Regions from separate parts of the Bacillus sp. M13(2017) genome, predicted to be linked through region 1. Evidence: predicted binding sites of a transcription regulator. Region 1 holds the regulator's gene; each other region holds the start of a gene.

Region 1 (5,690 bases):
AAAAAATCATAATTTTTTCGCAAATTACTATATAAACTTTCTATATAGAATACCGCCTTTACTATATGAATCGTTGTTTCCCCTACTCGTATGTTACAATATGAAAGACACCCTAAGTTGTTTTCGCTAAACGTACAACTTTTTCCTGTCTCCTACTTTAATTTCAAATAAAGATTTACAAAAAAATCATAATTCGAATGAAAGTTTATATCGTAGATAACATATTTACATGTTATCCTACCTTATCTCATACACTAGAGTTAGAAAGGATGGTTAAACCATTTGAAGAAACAATACTGGTGGATTATCGTTACATACATTTTAATGCAGTTATCTGGCGTTGTTGGATTACCACTTCTCCTAAAAACAGGACTCTATGATAATAGAGGATTTACCATTGAGGAAAAAGGACAAATCATAATGGGACACTGGGCAATTATTAGCTTCTTTGTTGCATTATGTATCATACTTTGGTTACTTAGAACAGATATTCGTGACAGGCATTTAGATGCAATGCGCTCTTCTGTCCCAGCTACTATTGGATGGATTTTCATCGGGTTCTTCTTAGCTTTCTTTTCACAAATAGTTGCCGGTATGATCGAGATGCAGCTACTAGGAATTAAGCAAGGTTCAGAAAATACAATGAAACTGATGGAAATTGCAAGAACGACACCTTGGTTCCTTATTGTCGTATCTATAATCGGACCTATCTTAGAAGAAATCGTATTTAGAAAAATTTTATTTGGTGCACTTTATAAGAAGTTTAACTTCTTTATTGCAGCTATCATTAGTTCGCTTGTATTCGCAGCAATTCATTTTGATTTTACTCACTTATTGGTATACACTGCTATGGGGCTCGTATTCGCCTTCTTATATGTGAAGACGAAACGTATTATCGTTCCGATTGCAGCTCATGTTGCGATGAATACATTAGTTGCTATTGGGCAAATTTTTATGAGCAATGAGCAAATTCAAGAAATGATTAAAGAAGCTGAAAAAATGCAAGGCTTTATCGGAGGATTTTTTGTATGAGAAACTCACCATTGTTCATGGCTGCACTATACTTCCTTCTTGGATGTATCTTTACACGCTTGGCCATTACGAACGTGACAGATACAATCTGGAATATGTGGACAATACTATTTGCAGTTATGGCAACAATTGATTTTAATTTGGCACTTCGCCTTATATTAGTTAAATTCACAAAGAAGAAACAATAATAAAACGCAGAGGTCGCTTCCTCTGCGTTTTATTGTGGATAGTTTTTCAAAAAGTAAACTAATGTTTGTAACTCTACAGCTAAGTCAATATGATGAATTCTAATATTCTCTGATACGTTTAATCGCGCTGGTGTGAAATTCAAAATACCGTGCACGCTCGTTTCAGCTAATCTATCTGCTACAGCTTGTGCTACTGTGGCTGGTACTGTTAATATTGCCACTTGTATATCATTTGATAATCTCTCTTCTAATTCATCTAAATGATATACAGGAATGCCCCCGATTTCTGTTCCAACTTTCTCTTCACTAACATCAAATGCCATTTCAATTTTTGTATTATTGTTTTTCGTGAAATTATAATGTAAGAAAGCGGTCCCTAAATTACCTACTCCAATAAGTGCTACACGTGTTATATCATCTTGATCAAGTGTTTCGCGGAAAAATGATAATAAATAATTTACGTTATATCCATATCCCTTTTTCCCTAACGCTCCAAAATACGAAAAATCTCTTCGTATTGTTGCGGAATCTACTTTTACTGCCTCACTCAATTCGGCCGATGAAACACGCTGCTTACCAGAAAGAGATAAGTTTTGGATAAATCGATAGTATAGAGGCAATCTTTTAGCAGTGGCTTGTGGAATCTTTTGCTGATCCATATGACCTCTCCTCTCTTCCTATCATTATTCATATACTTTAATCAAATACAGAAGTTTAGCACTCATTAAATTCCTTGTATAATAAAGAGAAGAAGTATTCTCTCTTTATTTTAAACTATACACTATTTTTAGTATGATTGAGAAATATAAACATGGCAAAGTTAAGAAATTATTTGAGGTGAAAACATTGATTTTATTACAAGTAAACGCGCTTTCGAAATTATACGGTGCAGAAACAATTCTGGCAAACATAAAATTGGAAGTACAAACAAAAGATCGTATCGCATTAGTTGGAAGGAATGGAGCAGGAAAATCTACATTATTAAAAATAATCGCTGGTGAATTATCTCATGATGGTGGCGAAATTATAAAACCAAAAGATGTCTCAATCGGATATTTAGCTCAAAATACTGGACTAGAAACGTCTTTAACAATTTGGGATGAAATGCTAACCGTCTTTACCCACTTACAGCAAATGGAGACAAAACTTCGAAGGCTTGAGCAAGAAATGGGAAAAGAAGAAAACTTTTCAAACGAAGCTACATATGAAAGATTGTTAGCTGAGTATGACCAATTGCAACTCAATTATAAAGATCAAGGTGGATATCAATATGAAGCGGATATTCGCTCCATTTTAAGCGGCCTTGGCTTCCCAGTTGAAACGCACCAGACGACGATTTCTACTTTAAGCGGCGGGCAAAAAACAAGATTAGCTCTCGGGAAATTATTATTAACAAAACCAGACTTACTTATTTTGGATGAGCCTACAAACCATTTAGACATCGAAACATTAACGTGGCTTGAGCAATATTTACAAGGTTATCCTGGCGCAATATTAATCGTTTCACATGACCGTTATTTCTTAGACAAACTCGTTACACAAGTATATGAAATTTCGAATAAAGAAAGCAGACGATTTGTTGGTAACTACAGTAAATATTTAGACTTAAAATCAGCATTATATGAGCAAGAAATGAAACGTTACGAAAAACAACAAGATGAAATCGCAAAACTTGAGGACTTCGTTCAAAAGAATATAGCTCGCGCTTCTACAACGAAACGGGCTCAAAGTCGCCGTAAACAACTAGACAGAATGGAATTATTAACAAGACCATTAGGGGATTCTAAGTCAGCATCATTCCACTTCGATATTGAAAAGCAAAGTGGAAATGATGTTTTACAAGTAAATGATGCAACCATCGGCTATGATGAGAACCCTATAATTGAACATGTAACTATGCGCTTAACTCGCGGAGATAGTGTTGCTTTAGTTGGTCCAAATGGAATTGGGAAATCCACATTATTAAAGTCTATTGTGAATAAGTTACCACTATTAAATGGTGATGTTTCTTTCGGATCAAATGTATCTGTTGGTTATTATGATCAAGAACAAGCAAACTTAACATCTTCTAAACGGGTTTTAAATGAACTATGGGATGAATATCCACTGCAACCTGAAAAAGAAATCCGTACTATACTCGGGAATTTTTTATTCACAGGAGATGATGTACTGAAACCAGTATCTTCCCTTAGTGGTGGACAAAAAGCTCGATTAGCTCTTGCAAAACTTATGATGCAAAAATCAAATTTATTAATTCTAGATGAGCCTACGAACCACCTTGATTTAAATAGTAAAGAAATTTTGGAGAATGCTTTAATTGATTACCCAGGGACTCTTCTATTCGTCTCACATGACCGCTACTTTATTAACCGTGTAACAACGACTGTGGTTGAGTTATCAACAGAAGGTGCACAGGAATATTTAGGGGATTACGATTACTACGTTGAAAAGAAAAATGAAATGATTGAACGTGCAGAACTTGAACAGCAAGAAAGTGACATTCCTGTTCAAAAGGTGGTTGCACAAGAGAAATTAAATTATTTAGAAGAAAAAGAGCGTAAAAAACTAGAGCGTCAACGCACTAGAAAAATTGAAGAGCTAGAACAAAGTATATTAGAATTAGAAGAAGAAATTGCTACGTTAGAAGATCAACTTTGCTTACCAGAAATATATGCAGATTATGAAAAAGCTAGTGAAATTACAACTAAAAAGCAAACGCTACAAGAACAACTTGAAACTTGTATGGCAGAATGGGAAGAGCTGCATGTATAAGCATATTTAAATAAAGAAGATGTCTCATAAGTCAGGATTTTTGACTATGCGACATCTTCTTTTCTTTTAATACAGAAACAATTTTTTGAGTATATCAATCGTAACTTAGAATATACTAACGATTTTTCAAATATATCTATCGTAACCCTATATATATTAACAATTTGAAACGAAATATCGATTTAACGACAAAGATTGACAATATTAGCATCTTCTATAATGGGGTGATGTTTCAAAATGTTTTTCGGGGATATCTTCTTGCCTTTTATTTCCCGAAAAAGAACAAATTCAAAGGTCTGACATCATCCTATTTATCCACAAGTTTATACACATATCCACCTTTATAAAATAAACCTTAAAATAACTTTTCCACATTATCCACAATCAACAAAAAAGTTATCAACATTTTATATACACAATAAAACCCATATTATCAACAGACAATATGGGTTTTATCCACAACCTGTGGTTAATTATGTGCATAACTATGCTTCAATATCTAATCCTGGATTTGCATTTAAGGCTAATGTTGCACGCTTACCTTGTTCATAAGCAATTGTCCCTGCCGCTGCAATCATCGCTGCATTATCTGTGCATAAAGATAGCGGCGGAATAATTAATTCAATGTTTTCTTTTTGTGCAAATTCCTCTTCTAATCGCGCACGAAGTCCTTTATTAGCAGCTACTCCACCAGCAAGAAGTAATTGCTTTACATTATAAGCTTCTGCTGCACGAGCTGCTTTCGTTACAAGTACATCTATTACACTTTCTTGGAAACTTGCCGCTAAATCTTCTGGCGCAATTTCTATACCGCGTTGTTTTGCATTATGCACAGTGTTGATAACTGCTGATTTCAATCCACTAAAGCTAAAATCATATGAATCCGGTTCTAGCCATGCACGAGGCAAATCAATTGTCGGTTCTCCTTCATGTGCAAGGCGATCAATATGAGGACCACCTGGATATGGCATAGATAACGTACGAGCTACTTTATCATATGCTTCTCCAGCTGCATCGTCTCGTGTTTCACCAATTACTTCAAATGAACCATGTTCTTTCATATAAACAAGTTCTGTATGCCCACCAGATACAACAAGTGATAATAACGGGAATTGAACTTCTTTTACTAAACGGTTCGCATAAATATGACCAGCAATATGATGAACACCGACTAACGGAATATCATGTGCAAACGCTACTGCCTTCGCTGCATTTACTCCAATTAGAAGTGCTCCTACTAAACCAGGACCTTCTGTTACAGCAATTGCATCAATATCATCAAATGTGATGTTTGCTTCCTTTAAAGCTTCTTCTAACACAACTGTAATTTCTTCTACATGATGACGGGATGCAATCTCTGGTACAACGCCGCCAAAACGTTTATGACTTTCAATTTGTGATGCAACGACATTCGCAATAATTTCCGTTCCATTTTTAACAACTGCTACTGCTGTTTCATCACAACTTGTTTCAATACCAAGTATAATCGTATTTTTTTCCATTATATATTCACCCACATTACGAGACCATCTTCCTGATTGTCTGCATAGTATCGTTTACGAATCCCACCATTTTGAAATCCGTATTTTCTGTATAACTGCTTTGCTACTTCATTTGATACACGTACTTCAAGTGTCATTGTTTTTACCCCTAGTTCTTTCGCTTCAGAAATAACTGCTTTCAATAGGGCATCTCCTA
Region 2 (5,690 bases), on a different contig from region 1:
TATTGAATTGCTGATGTTTTAATAGACATTTTTGCACAGTAGTTTTTAAAGTTTTGTGGTAATTGTTTAGACCAAAGAACTGTTAAGTTTGGTTCTGGAGCTGGTCCTAAATTATCTAATGTATGCAAGAAACGGAATGAGTTCTTTGTTACTAATGAACGACCATCTAATGCCATACCACCGATAGACTCAGTTACCCAAGTTGGGTCACCAGAGAATAATTCATTATAATCAGGTGTTCTTGCAAATTTCACAAGACGTAATTTCATAATGAAGTGATCCACAATTTCTTGTACTTCTTCTTCTGTTAAAGTACCATTTGCTAAATCTCTTTCAATATAAATATCTAAGAATGTAGAAGTACGTCCAAGACTCATTGCAGCTCCGTTTTGCTCTTTAATTGCTGCAAGATATGCGAAGTATAACCATTGGAATGCTTCTTGCGTATTTGTTGCTGGCTTAGAAATATCAAAACCATGAGCAGCAGCCATTTGTTTTAACTCTTGAAGTGCACGCATTTGCTCAGATAACTCTTCGCGTAAACGCATTGTCTCTTCGCTCATTACACCGCCAGTTAAATTTAAATCAGCTTTTTTCGCTTCAATTAAATGATCTACCCCATATAATGCTACACGACGGTAGTCACCGATAATACGTCCACGTCCGTATGCATCTGGAAGACCAGTAATAACACCTGATTTACGAGCAGCTCTCATTTCTGATGTATAAGCATCGAATACACCTTGGTTATGAGTCTTTCTCCAATCTCTAAAAATACGACTAAGTTCTTTATCCATTTCGTATCCGTAAGATTCACAAGCTTGTTCCGCCATACGAATACCACCATATGGTTGTAAAGAACGTTTAAATGGTTTATCAGTTTGGAAACCGACTACTTTTTCAATATCTTTATTTAAATATCCTGGTTCATGTGATGTAATAGAAGAAACGATTTTTGTATCCATATCAAGAACGCCACCGTTTTCACGTTCTTTTGTTGTTAAATCCATTACTTGATCCCAAAGTTGTTTCGTTGCTTCAGTTGCTCCCGCTAAGAAAGATTCATCTCCTTCGTAAACGTTTACATTATTTAAAATGAAATCGCGAACATCAATCTCAGCTTTCCATTTTTCACCTTTAAAGTTTTCCCATGCGTTTTTAACATTTTCTAATACTTGAGTCATCCTAATCTCCTCCATTTTTGATTAGTACAGGACTAAGATTTTTTATATAACAGCTTACACACTTAGAATACTACTTTTTTGCGAAAGTGAACGAAACAGTTGTGACATGTTTGTGAAATGTTGAGCAAACTACTATATGTATAGTGTTAACTTCACTTAAAAGTCTTTATAATTAACCCTTTCCTTAATTGTATTTTTTTGGTACCCTTATATACGAGTCCTATTTTGTAATATAAGAACAATACCCATTGTAGAGCTGTAATACTCTTATATCCTAATCTGTTATAGTTTTTATAACAGAACAAAAAAGTGTACATATGTTGTACACTTTTTTTGTTACTACTCTAAAACATCTCTTTTTCTATTGCCGTCATAGAATCCGCCACGATTGTCTGTTAATGCAATTATTTGCTCTAGTCCCTCTATATGATCACCTATAATTCGAAGTACAGCTGGAGGGTGACCTATTTTTGCGAAATGTTCACTGGGACGAATACGGTTCATCTTATCAACCTCAACATGATATACACATGCAATTTCAAATCCAGAAAGAAGAGCCTTCACTTGTGCTACACAAGGTGACAATAAAGATTTATACCCAATTGCTTTCAAACACTTTTGGCTAAATGCATTAGGTACCGCAATAAGTGATCCTACCCCTAAATCCTTTCTATCACAAGCTAAATTTAATGCATATTTAAATGCAGTTACAAGATGAAGCGGTACTCTTAAATCTAAATAATGATTTAGATCATTTAATGCGACATCCATTCCATCTGCAATAGCTTTTGCGAAAGGATATAGTTCCCTAGCCGGGATAACAAAGTCACCGTCTATAAACAACACAATATCGCCTTTTGCAAAGTAAGTTCCAAGTGAACGCCCTACATCGTTTCCAAGTGCTTCTTTATATACAATTGTTGTTGCTCCCTTTTCTTTTGCAATCGTTGCGGTTTGATCAGACGAGCCATTTGCTACAACGATAATTTCAAAAGGTTCAATTTTTCGAAGTTCATCTATAACATTTCCAATTGTTTTCTCTTCATCTTGTACAGGAATAATGACTGATAATTGCTTTCCTTTATACAATTTAGATGTAATGCCCCATCCTTGATAAAAATCTTCGAAATCTAGAGTATGATAGACACTATCCCTTTTCCTATTTCCATCATAATATCCTCCGCGCTCATCACTACCTACTATTCGCTCCGCTACAGCTTCTATATGATCACCTATCATCCGTTTTTCAGATTGCGACAGACCCGTGCCATATGCAGCATGCTCGGTCGGCCGAAATTTATTTGGCGTAATAACGTCAATTGCACAATGCCGACTAATTCTCCATTCACTTTGAACTAGGCGTAAATGAGCGACAATAGGATTAACAAAGCTTTCATATCCAATGCTTTGAACGACTTCTTTCGTCAACGCATGAGGTGCATCTAATAAGGAATCAATTTTTAATTCTTCACGCTCTAACATTGCATTTAATATTTGGCGCCATACTGTAATAGAATTGGGTTTTTGCCTTTTTAAAAATAATGCATCCAAGTTATTTAAAACGATGTCGGTCTGATCATGTAAAATCGGATTCAGGAATAATTGTAATTTGGAAGTTTGAATAGCAAAATCACCATCTATAAATAGTAATACATCACCTATCGCGTGTTTTGCGCCAACCGCACGGCCAACATCGTTCCCTAGTAGCTCCGTATGCTTGATTACTTTACACCCTAAACGATCAGCAACCTCTTCTGTACCATCGTTACAACCGTTTGCTACTACAATAATCTCTATTGGATTTAATCCTTTTGCCGATTGGATAACATCTGAAATCGTTTCAACTTCATTACATACAGGTATAATGACCGATAGTGACTTAGCCATTATTTTCTTCACGGAACCACTTAATAGTTTCTTTCAATCCTTCTTCCCACGTTACTTCTGCTTGAAACTGAACAAGTTCTCTTAATTTCGCAACATCCGGTCTTCTATTTGGAATTTCTTCAAATCCATGTGGGTATACCTCTTCGAAAGGAACTTGGACAATTTTCGAAGAAGATTTCGTTAGTTTTTTAATTACTTCTGCTACTTCTTTTATACTCTTTTCATTCTCAGAACCTATGTTAATAATTTCACCATTTACCTTTTCATCCATCGCTCGAATCGTTGCCTCTACCGCATCACTTACATACGTAAAACAACGTGTCTGCTCTCCATCTCCATATACGAGAATGTCTTCTCCTTGCAGTGCCGCACTAATAAATCGCGGGATTACCCCTGCATACGGACCATCTTTCGCTCTTGGACCATAAATATTAAAATAACGAACAATCGTTACCGGTAAACCTTCTAATGCGTATCCTAAACATAATGTTTCTTCTAATGTTTTACACACTGCATAACTCCAGCGTATTTTAGAAGTTGCCCCGTATAATCGATCTCCCTCTTCAGAGAAAGGCGGCTTGGCCTTACCATATACTTCTGAAGTAGAAGCAAAAACTACTTTCTTCTTTCCTTTTAACGCTGCTTGTAAAATATTTCTCGTCCCATCAAAATTCGTTTCTATGAGCTCTATACTTTTTTCCATTGTTGTTTTCACACCTAAAATTGCTGCTAAATGAAACACGACATCATGCTGATCTACTAATTCATAAATAGAATTTTTATCTAAAACACTTATTGGAATAACACGGATTTCTTTCATTAACTCTTTATGATACTTATTTTTACCTTTATAAAAGTTATCCACAACAGTGACCTCATAACCTCTTCTCATCAACTCTTCAGCTAAATGCGACCCGATAAATCCGGCCCCACCTGTAATTAAACATTTCTTACTCATTTACTCACCTTCTTTACGATCCCGCGTGTATCTATTACTTGATCCATTCCTTTAAAAAGCTTCCAATCAATATTTGAATGATCCGTTAAAATTAAAATACAATCCGCTTTTTTAACTTTTTCTTCATCTAAAGAAACAGATTGGTACACCTTATCTCCCATTTCCGCGGAAGAAATATAAGGATCATGATATTCTATCTCGTATCCTTTATTTCTTAATAACTGAATAATCGGTAACGCTGGTGATTCTCTCAAATCATTTACATCTTTTTTATACGCAATCCCTACAATTAACACCGTTGCAGGTGATTGCACCACACTTTTTACTTTCCGGACTATTTTCTCTGGCATTTCTTCATTAATCACATGTGCAGCCTCAATTAATTGACTAATTTCCCCATTCTTTTTTATTCTCCATTGGAAATATAAAGGATCTACTGGAATACAATGTCCTCCTATTCCTGGTCCTGGCCAATATGGGGTAAATCCAAATGGTTTTGTAGATGCGGCTTCAAGCGCCTCATAAAAATCAATTCCTAAACTTTCACATAGTGTGTTTAACTCATTTACTAAGGAAATATTGACTAGGCGCTGAATATTTTCAAATAACTTACACATTTCCGCTACTTTTGGAGAACTAACTGGAACAACTACATCAAATGTAGTGCTATACAACTCCTGTACTTTTTGTTTACACTTTTCTGTTTGTCCACTAATAACTTTTGGAATAACTTGAACTGAATATTGACTATTTGCTGGATCAATTCTCTCAGGGGAATATCCGATATAGAAATCTTCACCTACCTTTTTACCATTTTGAGAAATAATAGGTAGGATGACTTCTTCAAGTGTGCCTGGATATGTGGAGCTTTCAAAAATGAAGGTTTGTCCTTTTTGAAGGTTTTGTTGTATATAATGCGAAGCTGAAATGAGGGCACTTAAGTCTGGTTCTCTTTGTTCATTAATTGGAGTCGGGACAGTGACAATAACATAATCACTATTTTGAAAATCAGCAATGCCTTGATCCGGTGTATTTACTGTTAATTTTTTTTTGGTCAATAAACTTTGTAACTCTTTAGAAGAAACATCCGGAATATAACTTTCTCCTTTTATAATTGAATCTATTTTTCTAATATCTTTATCTAATCCAAGTACTGTATGCCCTCTTTCTGCAAAATGTACTGCTAAAGGAAGGCCAACATACCCTAACCCAATAATAGCTACTTTACTACTATTCATTTGTATTCTCTTCTTCCCTTCTCAATTGTTGAATTATATCTCTATCTCTATCTCCATCAGTAAAGCCACCGCGTTCGTCCGTACGTTGTAATAAATACGCAATCGCCTCAATTTGATCACCGAAAATACGATCAAATGCTGAAATACGTCCATTTACAAATTCGTGTTGCTCTGGACGTACTCGATTTGTTTTTATAACATCTACTAACTCTACTGCTGTAATAGAGAATCCTTCTAAAATAGCTTTCACTTGTGCTAATGGCGGAATGATAAGGGAGTCATATCCTATTTTCTCTATTACCTTCTTATGAATGGCATGTGGTACAGCAGTTAGTGAGTTATTCCATAAATCTGGTCTTTTCGCTACCAAATTCAAAAAGTATTTTCCCATACTAATTGGATCTGCTGGATGAAACATATCTA
Region 3 (5,690 bases), on a different contig from region 1:
AATAAATGGAAACCCGATGATGGTCATGTCATTATCATATTAAGTCATGAGGATAAAGATTATGTTGTGGATGCAGGTTTTGCATCTCATCTCCCTTTACATCCAGTCCCTTTTAACGGAGAAGTCATCTCCTCTCAAACAGGAGAATATCGAATTCGTAAGCAAAATACTCGAAAAGGTACGCATATTTTAGAAATGAGAAAAGGAGCTAACGGGGAATCTACAAGTTTCTTACAATCTGAACCTTCAAACGAATGGAAAATAGGCTATGCTTTCACTGTAGATCCAATAGATGAGAAAAAAGTGAATAACATTCAAAAAGTGATTGTAGAGCATAAAGAATCTCCTTTTAATAAAGGAGCTATCACTTGTAAATTAACTACTTATGGTCACATATCATTAACAAATAAAAATTATACAGAAACCTTTAAAGGCACCAAAAATAAACGACCAATAGGCTCTAAAGATTATGCTCGCATTCTTCGTGACTCTTTTGGAATAACGCAAGAGAAATATGTAGGAAAAACACTAGAAAGAGGCTAGTTGACTACAAGTATTTCATAATAAAGCAGATTCTATATTTAGAATCTGCTTTATTTTATATTTTGTTATAAATTAATTTAATTTTGTTGTTACCCTTTAATTTTCAATTATATACTCATCATCATATTTATCGTATTGTAGCCCTTCCCCTATCTTTGACTCCGTAACTTGATCTCTTAAAAACGGTGCAGCATCCATTTTGCTAGTTGCAATTTCAATTCCATATTTTTTCGTTAAATGAGCTAACTCTATTAAAAACCACTCTCTTCGCAATGTAACTGGAATATCCAATGTTTTTCTTTTCATATATAATAGCACCTCTTTTATTTTCATAGCTTAAAAACATCACTGGATGCACTTATTAAAACTACCTTTCACCGCTAACATCCAATGAAACATTATAGTATATGCATGTCCATTTCAAACGTGCTATCACAAATATGATATTTAAGTTTACATAATTATATTATGTAATAGTAGAAAAGGAAGGCATGTCCCTTCCCCTTCTACTATAGAGATTTAAATTAAGAACATCTTGGTACACCTAAAGCTAAGAATAAACCTGCTACTCCCGCAGTAATCGGTACTTTTAACGTAATAACATCGTCTACCTTCGTTACTAAAAAGTAAGCATTACCTTCTTGTAATATACAAGTTACCAACAATTGAAATTCCATTCAAATCTCCTCCTTTCAATCGATATACTATAATTTATGAAATCTCTTTCAAAAAGTAATAGGAAATACATCTATTTTTCCTTATATACAAAATAAATGTTTATAAGTTTAGGAAAAATATTAATTTTCTAAATTTATATAAAACGTTTAATATCCAATAAGTTCCTATATAATCAATAAGAAAAATCTTACAAATGGAGGTATGAAAATGGCGATTTTGAGTAATATTGGTGCTGCTTTATTTTTTATTGCTTTTATTCTTTTAATTTTATGTATCATTTCATTCTTTAAGAAAAATGGAAAAGCAAAACAATATGGTCGTCCTGCCGTTATTCTTTTTATGATTTCGATTGTATCAATAATAACTAGTGCTGAAACTTCTAATAACCCAATTGTTGAATTCTTTTCTATTTTAAGTTTTGTTTTATTTATTTTCTTCCTTGTGCTAGCAATCTTATCTGTTATTAAGAAAACAGGTGTAGCGAAAAAACAATTTATTATTACAGCCGTATTATTTGTCATTTTTGTTGCGTTATTAGGTATTTCAGCTCCTTCTTCTGAAAAAACGACAGCAACTAGTACAAAAGTTGCCTCTAACAATGAAGAGCAAAAAGATAGCGAACAGAAAAAAGAGCTAGAAAAGAAAGCGGCGGACGAAAAAACTCAAAAGCAAGAAGATGAGAAGCGTCAAGCCGAGGAACAAGCTCGTAAGCAAGAAGATGAAAAACGTCAAGCCGAGGAACAAGCTCGCAAGCAAGAGGATGAAAAACGTCTAGCTGATGAACAAGCTCGTAAACAACAAGAAGAGCAAAAACGTCTAGCTGATGAACAGGCTCGTAAACAACAAGAAGAACAAAAACGTCAGGCTGATGAACAAGCTCGTAAGCAACAAGAAGAACAAAAACGTCAGGCTGATGAACAAGCTCGTAAACAACAAGAAGAACAAAAACGCCTAGCTGACGAACAAAATCGGAAGCAACAAGAAGAGCAAAAAGCACAGCAAGCTCAAACACAACCAGCTAATGGTAATACTGATAGTGCATACTACAAAAATTGTGCTGCAGTTAGAGCAGCTGGGAAAGCTCCTTTACATAAAGGGCAACCAGGTTATAGCTCTCATCTTGATCGTGATGGCGATGGAATTGCATGTGAAAAATAATAATGAAAAAGAAGCTTTTACTAAGCTTCTTTTTTATTAACGTAAAATATTACCACTTATTACTTTCCCCCCTTATTTTAATAACATTCTTATTATTATTCTCAAAAATGACACAGAATAAGTGATTTCAATCACTACATAGATTTTAATTTATCGCTATTCTTAATTCAGATATTACATTTAAACTTTATGGAGGCATTCATATGGAACATACATTTACTGAAACTTCTATTGTCGGTGAGATTGTTACACAATTCCCGAAAGCTAGTGATCTTTTTAAATCATATAGAATAGATTTTTGTTGTGGTGGCAATAAACCGCTTATTGATGCAATTCATGAAAGAAATTTATCAGCTACTGAAGTGCTTACAGAGTTAAATACGCTTTATAATAATATGAAACGATTAAATGAATCTGAAATTGATTGGAAAAATGCTTCTTATCGCGAATTGATTGATTATGTTATAAATAAGCATCATCGCTATTTAAATGAAGAGTTGCCACAATTAAGTCCGTATGTGACAAAAGTAGTACGTGTTCATGGGGCAAGTCAGCCTCATTTAGCTCAAATTCATAAGCTATTTCACGAATTAAAGATGGAATTAGAACAACATTTAATTAAAGAAGAAACAGAAGATTTTCCATTAATTTTAGAATTTGAACAAAATCCAATTGAAGAAAACTATGTGAATTTACGTAAAGTAGTAGATAAGTTGGAAAATGAACATAACCACGCAGGCAACATTATTAAAGAGCTTCGTAAAGTTACAAATGACTTTACTCCTCCAGAAGGAGCTTGCGGCACTTATCGACTTGTTTACCAACGCCTTGAAGCACTAGAGTCTGATTTATTTGAGCATATTCATTTAGAAAATAACATTTTATTTCCACGTGCAATTACGAGAGTATAAATCAAGTGCAGGACATGAGTATACATACTTATGTCCTGTTTTTTCATTTGGTAAAGAATAAACACATCCCTCTCGAATAAATCCGAATTTTAACAATTTGTGAATCATTATAAAAATGTGATAAATATCACATCTCCCCTTTTTTGGATTTTCTATAATAGAAATATAATCCTTTGTTCAACATTTCACAGAAAAAGGGGAAACGAAAATGAAAAAACGTTTAGTTATGATCGGAAATGGTATGGCTGGAATACGCTGTATGGAAGAAATATTAAAACATAATAGTGATTCATATGAGATTACTATTTTGGGAGATGAACCACATCCAAACTACAATCGCATTATGCTCTCTCACGTTTTACAAGGCAAAACAAATATGCAAGATATCATTATGAATGAATACAGTTGGTATGAAGAAAACGAAATAACTTTATATACAAACGAAAGAGTTCAAATTATTAACCGGGAAGCAAAAATCATTATCACCGAAAAAAATCGTACTCTTACATATGACAAACTCATTATCGCAACAGGTTCTAGTGCTTTTATTTTACCTGTTGAAGGTTCTACTCTTCCTGGTGTAACAGGATTTCGAACAATTGAAGATACACAATTTATGATAGACACCGCTAAAGAAAAGAAAAAGGCCGTTGTTATTGGTGGTGGGTTACTTGGTTTAGAAGCCGCAAGAGGTCTTATTGACTTAGGGATGGACGTACATGTTGTTCATTTAATGCCAAACTTAATGGAGCAGCAACTAGATACGAAAGCAGCTTCTCTATTACGCGAAGATTTGGAAGCGCAAGGCATGAAATTTCTAATGGAAAAGAAAACTGTAAAAATTCTTGGTACAGACCATGTTGAGGGCATTCAATTTGAAGATGGTGAAGTTGTAGATTGTGATTTAGTCGTAATGGCTGTCGGAATACGCCCAAATACGCAAATAGCAAAAGATGCTGGTTTAATTGTAAATCGCGGTATTGTAGTCAATGACTATATGCTAACAAATGATGAGTCCATTTATGCAGTTGGAGAATGTGCAGAGCATGACGGTATCGCATATGGACTTGTTGCTCCTCTTTATGAACAAGGTGCGATATTAGCAAAACATATAACAAATTTACAAACTGATGGATATTCGGGCAGTATTGTCGGTACGCAATTAAAAGTTGCAGGTTGTGATTTATTCTCTGCTGGTCAAATTTATGAAGATGCTCAAACGAAAGCAATATCAATCTTTGATGAATGTAAACGTTCCTATAAAAAAGTATTAATTCGTGACAATAAAGTCATCGGTATCGTTTTATATGGTGACACAGCTGACGGAACACGCCTCTTTAGCATGTTAAAGAAAGAAGAAGATATACAAGAATATACAGCCGCTTCCATTCTTCACAAAGCTGGTGAAGAAAGTGAACTTAACGTTGCTACTATGAGTGCTGATGACACGATTTGCGGATGTAATGGTGTTACGAAAGGCACAATCGTTCACGCCATTTTAGAACAAGAGTTAAAGACTTTTGAAGAAGTTAAAGGCTGTACGAAAGCCGCAGGGTCTTGTGGTAAATGTCGTCCGCTTGTAGAACAAGTTTTATCTCATACACTTGGAGATGCTTTTGATGCTTCTGTGCAGTCTACCGGTATGTGCGGATGTACACCTTTATCACGTGATAAAGTCGTAGCGGCCATTCATGAGAAAGGTTTAAAATCTCCAAAAGAAGTACGAAACGTTCTTGGTTTTGTACTTGAAGAAGGCTGTTCAAAATGTCGTCCTGCTTTAAACTACTATTTACGTATGGCGATTCCAGAAGAATATGAAGATGATAAATCATCCCGTTTCGTGAATGAAAGAATGAATGGTAACATCCAGCACGATGGTACATTCTCTGTTATTCCACGCATGTACGGAGGTGTTACAACAGCTGATGATTTAATGAAAATTGCTGAAGTTGCGAAAAAGTACGATGTTCCACTTGTGAAAATTACAGGTGCGAGCCGAATTGGCTTATACGGTATTAAGAAACAAGATTTACCTAACGTATGGGCTGAATTAAATATGACTTCTGGATATGCGTATTCAAAATCTCTTCGTAATGTAAAATCATGTGTTGGCTCTCGTTTCTGCCGTTTCGGTACGAAAGATTCATTAGGACTTGGTATGTTGCTTGAACAATCATTAGAAATGGTAGATACACCTCATAAAATGAAGATGGGTGTAACGGGCTGTCCGCGTAACTGTGCGGAAGTACTGACGAAAGATTTTGGCGTTGTTTGTGTCGAAAATGGATACCAACTTTATATTGGCGGAAATGGTGGTACGGAAGTACGCGAAGCTGATTTTGTAATGATTGTCCCTACTGAAGATGATGTCCTTCGCATCGCTACAGCTTACATGCAATA

The links. The regulator Rex, encoded in region 1, represses fermentation and respiration genes when NADH is low (regulators of the CRP and FNR family bind a similar motif). The targets are predictions, from matches to a motif close to TTGTGAAATATTTCACAA.
Region 2: the regulator Rex is predicted to act here: its motif matches at 1,295-1,312, upstream of pflB (formate C-acetyltransferase).
Region 3: the regulator Rex is predicted to act here: its motif matches at 3,406-3,423, upstream of nirB (NADPH-nitrite reductase large subunit).

The regions. Positions count from the first base shown of each region.
Region 1 is NZ_KZ268530.1:1,869-7,558, reverse strand. Features, by position in the region: gene CGQ22_RS30655 (CPBP family intramembrane glutamic endopeptidase) at 283-1,032, shown strand; gene CGQ22_RS30650 (YdiK family protein) at 1,029-1,220, shown strand; gene CGQ22_RS30645 (redox-sensing transcriptional repressor Rex) at 1,250-1,879, opposite strand; gene CGQ22_RS30640 (ABC-F family ATP-binding cassette domain-containing protein) at 2,067-3,992, shown strand; gene tsaD (tRNA (adenosine(37)-N6)-threonylcarbamoyltransferase complex transferase subunit TsaD) at 4,478-5,494, opposite strand; gene rimI (ribosomal protein S18-alanine N-acetyltransferase) at 5,494-5,690, opposite strand, start outside.
Region 2 is NZ_KZ268508.1:175,944-181,633, reverse strand. Features, by position in the region: gene pflB (formate C-acetyltransferase) at 1-1,184, opposite strand, end outside; gene CGQ22_RS20275 (glycosyltransferase family 2 protein) at 1,524-3,071, opposite strand; gene CGQ22_RS20270 (NAD-dependent epimerase/dehydratase family protein) at 3,064-4,029, opposite strand; gene CGQ22_RS20265 (nucleotide sugar dehydrogenase) at 4,026-5,267, opposite strand; gene CGQ22_RS20260 (glycosyltransferase family 2 protein) at 5,260-5,690, opposite strand, start outside.
Region 3 is NZ_KZ268501.1:83,090-88,779, reverse strand. Features, by position in the region: gene CGQ22_RS06700 (arylamine N-acetyltransferase family protein) at 1-543, shown strand, start outside; gene CGQ22_RS06695 (hypothetical protein) at 640-849, opposite strand; gene exsG (exosporium protein ExsG) at 1,068-1,220, opposite strand; gene CGQ22_RS06685 (excalibur calcium-binding domain-containing protein) at 1,429-2,379, shown strand; gene ric (iron-sulfur cluster repair di-iron protein) at 2,583-3,290, shown strand; gene nirB (NADPH-nitrite reductase large subunit) at 3,499-5,690, shown strand, end outside.